DNA from 4 places in the Hahella sp. NS-SX17 genome. Region 1 is predicted to be linked to each of the others. Evidence: riboswitches for the same ligand, from Rfam matches in the RefSeq annotation. Region 1 holds a riboswitch; each other region holds the start of a gene.
The links. A riboswitch is a leader RNA that binds a small molecule or an ion and turns the genes downstream of it on or off. The one in region 1 is predicted to bind cobalamin.
Positions count from the first base shown of each region.

Region 2: it holds a riboswitch for cobalamin, as region 1 does, so the genes downstream of both, AC2IBB_RS32225 (CbtB domain-containing protein) here and AC2IBB_RS05785 (TonB-dependent receptor plug domain-containing protein) in region 1, are expected to answer to the same signal.
Region 3: it holds a riboswitch for cobalamin, as region 1 does, so the genes downstream of both, AC2IBB_RS01295 (ribonucleoside-diphosphate reductase subunit alpha) here and AC2IBB_RS05785 (TonB-dependent receptor plug domain-containing protein) in region 1, are expected to answer to the same signal.
Region 4: it holds a riboswitch for cobalamin, as region 1 does, so the genes downstream of both, AC2IBB_RS00495 (ABC transporter substrate-binding protein) here and AC2IBB_RS05785 (TonB-dependent receptor plug domain-containing protein) in region 1, are expected to answer to the same signal.

Region 1 is NZ_CM170632.1:1,268,831-1,272,397, forward strand. Features, by position in the region: gene AC2IBB_RS05775 (phospholipase D-like domain-containing protein) at 165-848, opposite strand; gene AC2IBB_RS05780 (DUF3012 domain-containing protein) at 1,125-1,313, shown strand; cobalamin riboswitch at 1,458-1,654, shown strand; gene AC2IBB_RS05785 (TonB-dependent receptor plug domain-containing protein) at 1,766-3,567, shown strand, end outside.
Region 2 is NZ_CM170632.1:7,152,099-7,155,665, forward strand. Features, by position in the region: gene cobD (threonine-phosphate decarboxylase CobD) at 1-161, opposite strand, end outside; gene cbiB (adenosylcobinamide-phosphate synthase CbiB) at 162-1,106, opposite strand; cobalamin riboswitch at 1,210-1,421, shown strand; gene AC2IBB_RS32225 (CbtB domain-containing protein) at 1,448-1,624, shown strand; gene AC2IBB_RS32230 (CbtA family protein) at 1,739-2,542, shown strand; gene AC2IBB_RS32235 (ATP-binding protein) at 2,547-3,567, shown strand, end outside.
Region 3 is NZ_CM170632.1:269,746-273,312, forward strand. Features, by position in the region: gene AC2IBB_RS01295 (ribonucleoside-diphosphate reductase subunit alpha) at 1-1,712, opposite strand, end outside; cobalamin riboswitch at 1,838-2,059, opposite strand; gene AC2IBB_RS01300 (hypothetical protein) at 2,138-2,437, opposite strand; gene AC2IBB_RS01305 (pilin) at 2,684-3,567, shown strand, end outside.
Region 4 is NZ_CM170632.1:112,090-115,656, reverse strand. Features, by position in the region: gene AC2IBB_RS00505 (aminotransferase-like domain-containing protein) at 1-1,325, shown strand, start outside; gene AC2IBB_RS00500 (hypothetical protein) at 1,332-1,937, opposite strand; cobalamin riboswitch at 2,044-2,319, shown strand; gene AC2IBB_RS00495 (ABC transporter substrate-binding protein) at 2,398-3,279, shown strand; gene AC2IBB_RS00490 (FecCD family ABC transporter permease) at 3,269-3,567, shown strand, end outside.

The DNA of each region.
Region 1 (3,567 bases):
TAATCTGGCGGCCGTCAGTTGGGTTGGACGGCGCGAGGTCGGAATATTTTCCGGCCGGGCCTTCCTCTGATTAAATGACAATCCGCAGAATTTGTCTATACATTGCTAATAACGGCTGGCGATTAGCGAGGGAGATTTAATGACAATTCTTTATCGTACAGGTCTTACTCCGCGAAGGTGCGCCATAGTTTGGCGAACTCTCCGGAGAACTCTCTGACGAGGCCGGGGTGGTCGGTTACTACGATGTTTTCCTGGTTATAAGTGCTGGCGCTGCGAGTCCAGTTAAAACTGCCGTGAATCAGGACGCTGTCGTCGACAAGAGCGAATTTATGATGCATGTGGTGGGGTTCATCGTCCATCTTCACCAAAATGCCGGCATCTTTGAAACGATTGATGTCGCTGCCCAGATCAAAGGTCTTGTCATTGTCCGTGATGATGCGAATTTTTAGCCCCCTTTCATGGGCGTTAATAATTTCGTCCGCGATTTTGTCATCGGAAATGGTGAATACGCAGATTTTCAAACTGCTTCGAGCATTGCGTATGCGTTCTATGATTGCGCGACGGCATTGCTCCCCTGGGCTGAAATAGGCCCGCGTTAAATTGCTCTCCTCCTCGCCAGAGTCCAAAGCCTTGATCACCCGCTCCAGCCATTTCAGCGCCCTGAGCGCACCATCGCCGCCATTGACGATCAACGGACGGGTCAACTCAAAGGCGCGATTACGCATAAAACGCACCTGATCCGGCTGTAAAGTCTCAAGCATCGCCAGCAACGCCTGTTTCTCAGCATTATCGAACTTTTCATCCGTGAGGGTTTGTTGGAGGAAAAAAGTCAGTTGATCCAGTTTCACTTGCTGATAACCTCATCAGGTTTGTAAATATGAGCTTGGCTCGTTCTAGCCGGCGCTTTTGGGCGTTAAAATCGCAAAGATTGCATAAATCTAACTAATATATCCAGCATGTTAAGGGCTGGCTCCATAGTAATGAGTATTCTTTATAGAACTTAAGAAAAAGGAGGATGAGTTAAATGCCCTCAAAGTCTCAGAGCTCGGATGACTAATTTCTATCTCTCTCCTGTATACTTGCTCGCTAAATATGAATTGATGACTTGTTATTCAGGATTTCCTATGGCGATTAAACGCGTATCTTCTTGGCTATTGGTGGTGGGGTTGAGCTTGGGCGCTTTGGCCGGTTGTTCTCCAGAGGTGGGGAGCAAGGATTGGTGTGAGGATATGGCGACCAAGCCGAAGGGCGACTGGACGGCCAATGAGGCGACGGATTACGCCAAACACTGTCTGTTCCGCTCAGACAGCTAAGCGAACAGCCCCACGCCTAAACTTTGGGATAAGTGGACCAGTTTTACATTTTGATAGTTATCAACAGGTTGTCGTCACCTTGGAGCCTGTTGTTTTCGTGAGGCGCTTTGTGCGCCTTGACTTTGCCGGGGCGGCCATTTAGCTTACGCCCCCATTGCATCAGGTGTCCTGAGAACATTCGTTCAAGGGATGAAACGGGAAGTCGGTTTAAGCCCGACGCTGCCCCCGCAACGGTAAATGAGTCAAACGACAACCCCCTGTCACTGCGGATTCGCGGGAAGACGTTGTCGCCGGTTACGCCACTCATGAGCCCGGAGACCGGCCTGACGCCTGCTTATCGCGTGGCATAGCGGAGGGCTTTGCCGGGACTCGTCTGACTCGACTCCTTTCCCTCTTTGCTTGTATCCGCTGCGCAACAATTGCATTCACTGGCGCTATTCTTTCGGAACATTATGAGGCTTGTAACCCTTTTGCTTTTAGTTGGCTCACAACTGACCGGCGTTCGCGCGGAAGAGTTGGAGCCTGTTGTCGTCGAAGCCAAGGCTCCATCTGCGGATGAGATTGACGCCGAGTATCAAACTGGCTTCGTGAAGGTGATCAAGCGCGAGCAATTTGACTCGAAAGTTGCGACCGTCGCAGACGTGCTGAAGAATGAAACCGGCGTTCAAGTGCGCCAGAGCGGCGGACTGGGGTCATACTCCGCCGTTTATCTGCGTGGCTCCACCAGTAAGCAGGTGAACGTTTATCTTGATGGCGTATTGTTAAACGACGCGACTGGCGGTTCGGTGGACTTGAGCCAGATATTGCTTAACGGCATTGAGCAGATTGAAATTTATAAGGGCGCGACGCCGATTCAGCTGGGCTACTCAGGCGTCGGCGGCGCCATTAATATCAAGTCCCTTCGCTTCAGCAAACCCCTCAGACAATTGAGCCTTGGGTATGGTTCATTCAACAGTCGCAAAGGGGCGCTCACATTCGCCGACGGCGTTGGCGAAACCAACTACCTCGCGTCCCTTGATTACCTCGGCAGTGATAACGACTTCGAGATGCTGAACAACAATCAGACCGAATTTAATCCCTACGATGACCGCGTAGAACGTCGTCGCAATGCGGAATTCAGTCATTTCAACGGCATGCTGACGGCGGAGCGCAGCCTGTCGGATCGCACGGATCTGCAACTGATGGCGCAACACTTCAATAAAGATCAGCATCTGCCTGACATCGCCAATCTGGAGAGCACGCGAACCAGCCTGGATACTGACTTCACACGTCTGCAGAGCAAACTCAGCTTCGCCAGGAATACGCAGGAGAATTATTCGGGACGCGTTTTCTGGTCCACCCAGGAAGAGCGTTATGATGACAGTCAAAGCCGGGTCGGCCTGGGCGTACAGAGAACAGAAGCTACCACAGAGGTTGTCGGCGCTGAGCTGTATGGCTCCTACTCAATAGGGTTGCATTTATTGTCCGCAATGGTGGAAGCGCGCCGGGAAACATACCAAGAAGAGGACCTGACCGGACGTAGCCAAAAGCAGGATTTTGAGCGCATGACCTACTTGTTAGGTATTCAGGACGAGTGGGCGGATGAAGATGATATCTGGCTGGTGCGTCTGAGCGCGCGCCAGTATTTCCTGGACGATGAAACCCCGGCCGCATCCATGAGCGGTCGCGCGGAGGTGGCCTCCGATACAGCTCAGTACCATTCTTTGCAGGCGGGCGTTCGTTATCGTCTGACAGATTGGCTGTCACTTAAGACTAATGCATCCCGAGACGTACGATTTCCCCAGTTAGCGGAAAAGTTCGGCGACAGAGGTTTCTTCATTGGCAATAGTGACTTAAAACCGGAAACCGCGTTGAACGGCGACGTTGGCTTCGAAGTGGGTCTGGATAGCGTCACCGTCTCTGCCGCCTATTTCTATCGGGATTTAAAAGATGCTATCGTCCCCTCTTACGACTCAAGGGGAGTCGGCCGCTTTGAGAATGTTGGCAAAGCAAGGGTTAGCGGAGTGGAAGTGGACGCCATGTATCAACCTGTTCCCGCCTGGACGTTTATCGCCAGAAGCACCGCCCAGGATACGGAAAACCTGTCAAACGCACGTGACCTGCACGGCAAGCAACTGGCGGGCGCCTACACCTATTCCCATTTTTTATCCACTGCTTGGAGTATCGGCCGTATCACCACATCTGTTGAATATCATCACGAATCAGGCGCGTATTACGACAGCGCTCAGGAAACGGAAGTGGAAGATCAGAACAT
Region 2 (3,567 bases), 1.5 Mb from region 1:
CTTGTCAGCGGATAGGGAAAGGGACTGACGCCAGTGGACAGATCCAGCCAGTCATCAGGGGCAATACCGTAGCGCTGACTGTACTTTTCCAGATCGCCGCCATGCACGGGAACCTGTTCTTCCGCCTGGCCAGCCCCACTATCGAAATCGCTCCCGCTCATTCAAACCGCTCCCCACAACCACAGCCCGCACGCTCCTATCGCGACCGTCGCCGTCCACAAAACCAAAGCGCGGTTGATGAGCGCGCAGGCGCGTTCGATGGATTGCGCCGAGGCGGCGTCGCCGCAGCCCAGTGAAGGACGATACTGCAGACTGCCGTGATAGGTCGCCGCGCCGCCGAGTCGCACCCGCAGCGCGCCCGCGCCCGCCGCCATCACCGGTCCCGCATTAGGGCTTTTCCAGTGTCCGCCCTGGGCGCGCCAGCATCGCAGGGCGCTGTCCAGCGCGCCGCAACAGGCGTAACTGAACGCCGTCAGACGGGCGGGAACCCAATTGAGAACATCATCCAGCCGCGCCGCCGCCCAGCCGAAATAGACATAACGCGTGTTTTTATAACCCCACATCGCATCCAGGGTATTGCTGAGGCGATACATCACCACGCCAGGAACGCCTGCGAGCAGGAACCAGAAGATGGCGGCGAAAATAGCGTCGGAGCCATTCTCCAGAGCGGATTCCGTGGCGGCGGCGGCGATCTCCTCCTCCCCCAGCTCCGCCGTGTCGCGGCTGACGATCATCGACACACTGCGCCGCGCGGCCTCCAGGTCATGCCGGCGCAATGGCGCGGCGACCTGACGCACATGCTCCAGCAAACTGCGCCAGCCGATGGCGAGATAAAGCACGAAAGCGGAAAAGATAATCTGTCCCCAGGCGGAAGACTCGCTCCACTCGTTCGCCAGCCAGGCGAGCGCGACCCAGGGCAGTATCGACGCCGTCACCGCCGCCGCGCCCAGCGCGCGCAGCGTTGGCGGAGAGAAATCGGCGATGCGAATCGACCCTTCCACCCAACCAGCGTAACGCCCGAAACCCACCAAAGGATGCAGCCGGCGCGGTTCTCCCAACAGGGCGTCGAAAGTCAGGGCGAGGACAAGAATCAGCAATGTATCCATTGATCAGTATGCGCCAGGCTCATGATGAGGCGGCCTATTCTCACCATGGTCCACGCGCTTTGCAACCCGCTAACTTGTTGACTTGCCCCGCAAAGAGCCCATAGCATATCCCGCTGACCAAGGTGCTCGATCGCGAGATAATCGGGAAATCTGGTGCGCGTTACGCCAATCCAGTGCTGCCCCCGCAACGGTAATCGAAAGTAATTTGCCTACGCCACTATGTCATTTGTTGTGACATGGGAAGGCGCAAATGTTGTGTCGGACTCGTTCCGACCTTTCGTAAGCCCGGAGACCGGCCTTGTTTTTATTCACTGCTGTCCGTACGGGTAGGTGCGCAGATCATGCAAACTAAAAATCTCTCTCTTCCATTGCTGGCTTCCAACAATGCCGCGCTGCAACTTATCGGCGCTATGTGCTTCGGCGGACTGATTCTGTTCGCAGTGGGCTTTCTGTCCATGGATGCGGCTCACAACGCCGCTCACGACGCCCGGCACGCGTTCGCTTTCCCCTGTCACTGAAAATACTGATTTCACAGGCTCATTCAGGGCCAGAGGTCCGATCGTCCGCGTCAATGCCCCACAGGCTTTAGGGCGCGAACGGCGACGTTACACCGCATCGCATGAGGAAGAGACATGTTGTTTCAGCGTATTATTCTGGCGTCGCTGCTGGTTGGCCTGTTGGCCGGCGGGCTGCTGAGCGCCGTACAACACTCCCAGGTCACCAGCATCATTCTGGAGGCGGAAACCTACGAAGGCGGCGAGGAGCCTGAACCCATCGTAGAGGAAGATCTCCAGCATGCTGCGGCGGACGCCCATCACTCCCATGAACACGACCACGGCGGCGCTGAAGCCGGCGGCCATCACCATGACGAAGACGCCTGGGCCCCGGAAGACGGCGTGGAGCGCACGCTGTACACCCTGCTCTCCAATGTGCTCGCCGGGATTGGCTTCAGTGCGCTGATGCTGGCCTGTATGTACGCCGCCAGACTCTGTGGCAAAGGCGGCGCAGGCTGGGGCGCGGGATTAGTGTGGGGGCTGGCGGGCTATGGCGTATTTTTTGTCGCCCCCGCCTTGGGCCTGCCGCCGGAGATTCCCGGCATGCAGGCCGCCGCGCTGGAAAACCGCCAGCTGTGGTGGATCGCCACCGCCCTGGTCACCGCGATTGGTTTCGCCTTGCTGGCGTTCGCGCCGGGATGGAAAAAGCTGGGTGGACTGCCTTTGCTGATTATTCCCCATCTGGTCGGCGCCCCGCACACCAATGCGCCGGAATTCGCCGCCTCCAACCCACAGGCTCTGCAAGCGCTAGAGATGCTGCATCATCAATTCGTCACCGCCGCCACCCTGACCAACGCGCTGTTCTGGGTGATCGTCGGGCTGGCCTGCGCCTGGTTCCTGCGCCGTTGGAGCAGTCAGGACGCCGCCCTGCAGGCGCGCTGAGTCAATGGACGCCGCCGCCCAGCCTGCCCTCGCCGCCTATCCTTTCACCGCGGTTGTCGGCCAGCAACCGCTAAAAACCGCGTTGCTGCTCGCCGCCATCAATCCCCATCTGGGCGGCGTATTGATCAGCGGCCCCCGCGGCTCCGCCAAATCGACGCTGGCGCGGGGACTGGCGGATTTATTGCCCGAGGCGGCGGACAAGTTCGTCACCCTGCCTCTGGGCGCGTCTGAAGAACGTCTGATCGGCAGCATCGATCTGCAACAGGCCATGGGCGAACGACGCGTGCAGTTTAATCCCGGCCTGTTGGCCAAAGCTCACGGCGGCGTGCTTTATATTGATGAAGTCAATCTGCTGCCCGATCCCTTGGTGGACGCCCTGCTTGATACGGCGGCCTCAGGCGTGAACTTTGTCGAGCGGGACGGCCTCAGTCACAGCCATCCGGCGCAGTTTATCCTGATCGGCACCATGAACCCGGATGAAGGCGAGCTGCGCCCGCAGTTACAGGACCGTTTCGGTCTCGCCGTCACCCTGGATGAAACCTATGACGTTGAGCAGCGCACGGCTATCGTGGAGCGTCGTCTGGATTTCGAACAGGATCGCGGCGCGTTTCAGGCGCAATGGCGCGAAGCGCAGCAAGAGCTGCAAACCCGCATCACCGCCGCCCGCGAACAATTACCACAGGTTCTCTGCCCGACGGACATACAACGGGACATCGCCAGCCAATGCCTCGCTGCTGGCGTAGAAGGCGTGCGCGCGGACATTTGCTGGCGCCGCGCCGCCATCGCCCACGCCGCCTGGAGCGGCCGCGATGAGGTCAGCGCCGAAGACGTAGCGGCGACCCGCGCGTTCGCGCTTAGCCATCGCGCCAATCATCAAAATACGCCGCCGTCTTCGACCGGTTCGCCTCCCTCACAAGGAGGCGGCGGAGACGCCAGAGGCTCAGGGGGATCATCATCCTCGTCCTCTGGAACCTCCGGCGACTGGGGCGCCATGCCGCCGCAATGGATGGCGGCGGACAAGCCGG
Region 3 (3,567 bases), 1.0 Mb from region 1:
GGCGAACGCAGATTGCAAGGGTCCTTGAAGGTCACCCAGGGATGGCCTGTTTCGAACAACATGGAGAGCATCTTGCGCCACAGGTTCTGCGCAGACACTTTCTTGAACAGGGTGATAGCGCCGCTTTCCACCAGAGATTCATAGTGGGTGTAGCGCGATTCAAAAGCGGAGCCGTATACATCGTGCAGGTCCGGCGCATCGCTGGGCGAGAACAGCGTCCACTCCTTGTCCTCGAACACCCGCTTCATGAACAGGTCAGGAATCCAGTTGGCGGAGTTCATGTCATGGGTGCGTCGGCGTTCATCGCCGGTGTTTTTGCGCAGTTCCAGGAACTCTTCGATATCCAGGTGCCAGGACTCCAGATAAGCGCATACCGCGCCTTTACGTTTGCCGCCCTGATTTACCGCCACCGCCGTGTCGTTGACGACTTTCAGGAACGGCACCACGCCCTGGGACTTACCATTGGTGCCTTTAATGTGGGAGCCCAGAGAACGCACCGGCGTCCAGTCATTACCCAGACCGCCCGCCCATTTGGACAGCAGGGCATTGTCCTTGATCGCGCCGTAAATTCCCTCCAGGTCATCCGGCACCGTCGTCAGGTAGCAGGAAGACAACTGCGGACGATTGGTCCCCGCGTTGAACAGCGTCGGCGTAGAGCACATGTAATCAAAAGAGGACAACAGGTTGTAGAACTCAATCGCGCGGGCGTTGGGATCATCTTCCTGCACCGACAATCCCATGGCAACGCGCATGAAAAACGCCTGCGGCAATTCCAGGCGGGTCTCGCGCCAGTGGATGAAGTAGCGGTCGTAAAGGGTCTGAAGCCCCAGGTAAGTAAATTGACGATCCCGTTCCGGCTTGAGCGCGGCGCCCAGGCGCTCCAGATCGAATTTCAGCAGTTCTGGCGACAACAATTCATGCTCTATGCAGCGTTCAACGATAGCGCGGAAAGCAGTCGGATAAAGTTCCGCCATCTCGCCCTCGGTCGCGGACGCCGCAATATTCAGATAGCTCAGAGACTCTTCGCGCAGACCGTCCAATAACAAACGGGCGCAAACATAGGAATAGTTGGGTTCTTCTTCGATCAGAGGACGCGCCGCCATGACCAGTGCAGCGTTGACGTCTTTATGCTTGACGCCGTTGTACAGGTTTTTCAATGCGCCCTGCAGGACTTTTTCCTCGCTGACGCCGTCCAGATCCGCACAGGCGTCGCCAATCACCGTGCGCAGACGCCCCATGTTCAACGGCGCTTCCGTCCCGTCGGCGAACTTCACATTAATATCGGGATGCGCCTCCCCCGCCTGTTCGCTTGGCGCCGGCGCGCGCTGACGGGCGTGTTCTTCACGATACAGCACATAGGCGCGGGCCACTTTCTGGAAACCGCCGCGCATCAGGCCCAATTCCACCAGGTCCTGGATTTCCTCGATGTGCACCGAACCGCCTTCAGGACTGCGGCGACGCAGACGCGCGACGATATCTTTAACCAGTTTTTCTACGGAATCCCGCACACGGGGCGAGCCGGACGCGGATTGTCCTTCCACCGCCAAAAACGCCTTGGTCACCGCCATAGCGATTTTGCGGTCGTCAAACGGCGCAGCCTGACCGGTGCGTTTGATCACCTGCAGCAGGGCGTTATGAGTGTGTGACTCGGATGAAACAGATGGGGAGCTGGAGGCGCGCGCCTCGCTGGGGGACGAAAAACTGCCGGTCATGGAATTGTCCTCTATCGCGTGTTCTGGCCAAACCTCCACGAACCGGGACATAAAGCGACGCGCAGACAGGACGAAAATCGCCTCGCACAAAGCGGCGCTTTATCATTACCCTGAGTCGCGAAGGCATGAATAACTTCAGCATGGCAGGTCTTCGGACTCGGGGGCGTTTACACGTTTTTTGCGAACCTACGGCGACCGCTTCCCATCCTTTTTCGGACAGTGCGTGGGCGTTTTCGCCCCCGTCGCCTTCGTTCCCCCACACCGCTGCGCGTCAGTACCGGATTCTCACCGGATTCCCTCTTAGCACAACCTGTGAACAGGCGTGAACCATAGCTGAGGCACAATATATTGTTTTAACTATTAAAAGTAAATACTAGATATAGAGGAAAGGAGATGCTACACGGCCATCGCCGCATTGGAGAGAATCAGGCTAAAACGACGGCGAATAAAAACTTTTTCAGTAGCGCCTGGACGCCTAATCCTATGAGCGTGAGAATAAAAATCTCTGAATAAGCATCCGCTTTGGTGATTAGCTTCAACGCCACCAAATAAAACCCAATCGCGAGAAGAAAACCAGGAAGACCATAGACAAAGTACACAATCAATGCCGCCGTAAGAACGATCAAGAACGCTTCAATAAACGCCAGCGAGACTTTTAGTATCTTAGCCGCAACGAACAGGCAGGCGCTCTCAATCAAGACGCCGATGACTAGATTCAAATCCATGGAAATTCTCAAAAGGCGGCTATTCTAAACAGTAAACCGACGCAGTCAATACAGCTAAACCGCACTGATATTCCTAACGGCCACATTAACATATCCACGATTATCAAGGTTGCCTTGCAGGCGAAGTTTGCCCAACCTCATTGTCATCCCAAGAAAATAAACGGGTAATTACCTGAATCAAAAGTAGTTCAGGACGCAAATCAGCTAAACTGCTAATAATTTTCTGCTTCGCATTAAGGACTGGCTTTGCCTGAACGCCGCCGCTTTTTCAAAGAAACACTGACGCCTTATTTTGCGCCGCCTATGTGGCTGCACTGTCTTTTGTATGTGGTAACGCTGAGCGCGTATGAGCTGTTCTGGCATTACATGAACTGGCGCAAGTATCGGCTCATATCAGGAGACCCCATCTGGCCGCCGCTGCGAGGATTATTCTTTTACTTTTTTATTCCGTCGCTGGTTGGCAATCTCGCACGCAGTTCCTCCTTGGCGGGTCGCTCTGACCCTTTGCTTGGCCCATGGACCAGCGCGCTCTATCTTGCGGTGGCGATAACCGCCGCTACGCTCGCACAGGTATTGAATCCTTTATTTATCCTGCCCTCCTTCTTCTTCCTGACCTATTTGAACTGGCGGGCGCGCTGGATCAACCAGCAGTTCATAGCTGTTCCAACCCAGTCGAACGCTGGCGTTCCTGTACTCGAAACCAGCCCGCCGCCGCGACCTGGCGGCGCGCCCCTCGCTTTAAAACCATCTTTTCAGACTGCCGGAAGCTTTCGTTGGCTGGAGATACTCACCTGCATCGCCGTTGTTTGCAGCGCTTTGACGTTTGCATTGGACGCCGGACGTAACGGGATCATCAAATCCCGCCTGACCGAGGCCTTTGGCTTGCTGGAAGGGACCAGATTGGACATAGCGGAAACGTACGCTTACTCCGGCGTCTGGCCGGACAGAGAAGGGCTTCACGCTTTGAGTAATGTCGAGCCGACTTATTTCCAGCATATTGAACTGGATACAGACGGCGCCTTGCACTTCACCCTTTCCCCTCGCGCAGGAGAAGCGCCAAGGACCATCAGCTTTCGACCGGTTGTCAGCAATCCCGATGGCGCATTACGCACTCTGGGATGGACATGCGC
Region 4 (3,567 bases), 1.2 Mb from region 1:
ACTTCAGCGTCAGCGTGTCCACCATCATGGCGGCGCAACGCCTGCTGGAGCGACAGGGTTGGGTGGAGGCGCGGCCGCGATCCGGTTACTACGTGCGCCGTCGCAATCAGAATGGTTTGGCCGAACTGGAGGCGGCGTTGCCCAAGGTGACCGGATTTGAAGGCGCGCCAACCCTGGTAGACACGCAGCAGACCATCATGAGCCTGGTGCAGGCGACTCAATCGCCGGGGGGGATGAATTTCGCCATGGCGGCGCCGGCGACGCAGTTCTTGCCGGCGGCGGCGATGGAAAAAGCGTTCCGGGCGGCGTTGCGCGGGCCCAGTGAAGAGATTGAAGCGTATAGTTTTCCTCCTGGCGCGCTGCGTTTGCGCGAGGCCATCACGCAACGCATGAAGGACGCCTGGTGCGATCTGGAGCCGGACGACATTCTTATTACCAATGGCTGTCATGAAGCGCTGACTCTGGCGTTGAGGGCGGTGACGCAGCCGGGAGATGTGGTGGCGGTGGAGTCGCCAACGTACTTTGGATTGCTGCAAGTCATTGATGCCTTGGGGTTAAAGGCGCTGGAAATTCCCGCCGACCCGAAAAGCGGACTCAGCCTGGAGGCGCTGCAACTGGCGTTGGAGCAATGGCCGGTCAAAGCCTGCGTGGCCATGCCCAACTTTAGCAACCCTCTGGGGTGCCTGATGCCGGATGAGCGCAAGGAGCAACTGGTGCGCTTGCTGGAAATCCGGGGCGCGCCCTTGATCGAAAATGACATATACGGCGAGTTGGGCTTTTCCGGTCTGCGGCCGCGAGCGGCGAAAAGCTATGACCGCGCCGGCGGCGTGCTGTATTGCTCGTCGTTTTCCAAATCAATCGCCCCCGGTTTGCGGGTGGGATGGATGGCGCCGGGGCGCTGGCGGACGCGGGTCGGTTACCTGAAATTCGCCAGCACCCTGGCCTGTCCAAGCTTGCCGCAGATGGCGGTGGCGCATTATCTGGCGCAGGCGGATTTCGACCGCCATCTGCGGCGTATGCGCCATGAGTTCGCGGTGCATGTGGAGCGCATGACGACGGCGGTGCTGAGGCATTTTCCTGCAGGCGTGCGAGTATCGCAGCCAGCGGGTGGGTTTGTTTTATGGGTGGAGCTGGAGGAGGAGTGCGATACGGTCGCGTTGTATCGCAAGGCGCTGGCAGCCGGCGTGAGCATTGCGCCGGGAACCCTGTTCAGCGGCGACGGCGACAAGTACAGACATTGCCTGCGGCTCAATTGCGCGGCGCCCTGGACGGCGGAGGCGGAAGACGCAATCCGCCAGTTGGGCGTCTGGTTGCGCGCAGGCTAGGCGGGATTACCAGCCGAAGCTGAACGTGGGATCAATGAAGAACATGACGCCGCTATAACAGGCGAGCATCAGAAAGCTGCTGATAAAGCCGTGAAAAGCGGTCCTATAGCCGGCTTCTTCGTCTTTCTTGATAAGAAAGCGATAGCCGGCGAAACAGCTCAAGCCAATCACAAATAACGCCACCAAGGCGAAACCGCCGTTGATGACCTGCATATTAATGATGAAATTCTCCCGTGCGGTCGCGGCCTCCGGCGCCTCGTCCGGATACTGGATAAAGGAGCCCGGCAGTAAGGGGTGGGCGGTGGCTTCAATGGTGTAATGATAGAAAGGCCAGAAGCGTCCACAGCGGGCGAGCAGGCGATCGCCTTCTTGGGCGCTGACCACGGCGTTGGCGGCGAATAGCGGGCCGCCGCAAAGATCGAATTCCTTTTTCACCTCTTCCCGGCTGTGCAGTTCGACACTGCGTTCGGTGCTCACCGGCGACCAGCCAGACAGATTGAAAACCGTATATTCCAACAGGCTCAAGCCATAGGCCATTCCTGCATAAATAAACACGAGGAACAGCAGGCGTTTCAGAATGAGTCCATGGCGGGACAAAGGCGCGTCGGTCATACAGTCTTATTCTTTTCGGTGATTACGGGAGCGTAAAACTGACACAATCTTGCAGACAGGTCCAGCGCCCCTCAGCGGCTTTCTGGACTTAAAATGATCAATTCACGATAATGTGGGCCGCAATGGTTCCAGTTGCTCAAAGTTCGATCACTTTCGATGAGAGCAGGATTAAATGGGAATCCGGTGGGCGCCACTTTATGCGCGCCCGATCAGCCGGAGCTGTCCCCGCAACTGTGAGCGAAGAGTTTGTCCCGGATAACGCCGCCCCTCCTTATCGCGACGTTATCAAAGGCCACTGCGTGGAGCTCGTCTCCATGTTCGGGAAGGCGGGACAGGACTACGAAACGCAAGCCAGGAGACCTGCCATTGTTCGACTCCCATTCGGAGCCTGTTTTATCCGACCGTAAACGGGGAATTTACGCCGGATTCGCACCTCGCATCGATTCAAGGCGGCATCTGCATGTTGGTTAAGGCTTTTCGGGCCCTGGGATTGCTATCAGCGCTTACTTTCACTCTTTCGGTCAACGCGGTCGACGCGCGTGCGGCTGAGCCCACAGTCATGTCGGTCAACCAGTGCGTTGACCAGATGATGGGGTATCTCGCCCCGGAAAATCTGGTGTCGGTCACCTGGCTCAGTCATCAGCCCTCTGAGCTGGAAATCGCGCCGACCTTGCGCGACATTCCCGCCAACTTTGGTTTTATCGAGCAGGTGCTGGAACTCAGGCCGGATATCGTGATGGCGGGCCAGTATGGCGCGTCCTCGCTGAAGCCGATGGTGGGAAAGTTCAATATGCGATGGGTTGAGATTCCCCTGCCGCAATCCCTTGACGACCTGCAGGCGAGCTGGCGAATGGTGGGGGAGGCCGTGCATAAGCCTGAGCAGGCGGCGGACATTGTCAGAGGATTGCGCGATTACTTCGCGGATGTTCATGGAAAGATAGCGGATAAGCAGGTAAAGGCGCTGGTCCTTAACGCCAATGGCTGGATCGCCGGCGAAGGGAATTTTCAGGACGCTTTTCTGGACGCCATCGGCGTGATTAACGTAGCGAGTGAGCAAGGCGTGCAAGGCTGGGGACAGGTGGATCTGGAGACGCTGGTGCGCTGGCGTCCGGACTTATTGGTGCTGGTCAGCAACAGCTATGATAGCGAGGCGCTGGCCACTAATTGGGTGGAGCATCCGTTGCTGAAGCATCGACCCTCCCGCTATAAGCCACTCTATATTCCCGCTGATTGGCTGTCCTGCGGAACGCCCGCCATGACGTTGGCGGCGCAGAAGGTGGCGGATCATATCCTGGCGCAAGAGCGCAAAGCCTCCGACGGGGAGGCCGCGGATGACTTATAACCGCCTGCTGTGGGTATTGAGCCTGACCTTGGCCTTTTTGTTCGTCCTATCTTTGTGCACCGGTCGGGTATCAGGGGTAAGCTGGCCGGGATGGGACCTGGAGACTCAGCTGATTCTGTGGGAAGTGCGTCTGCCGCGGACACTCTTGGCGCTGTTATGCGGAACCGTATTGGCGCTATCCGGCGCTGTGTTGCAGGGCCTGTTGCGCAATCCGCTGGCGGACGCCGGCGTACTGGGAGTGTCCTCCACGGCGGCGCTGAGTTCGGTGTGCGCCATCTATTTTGGATT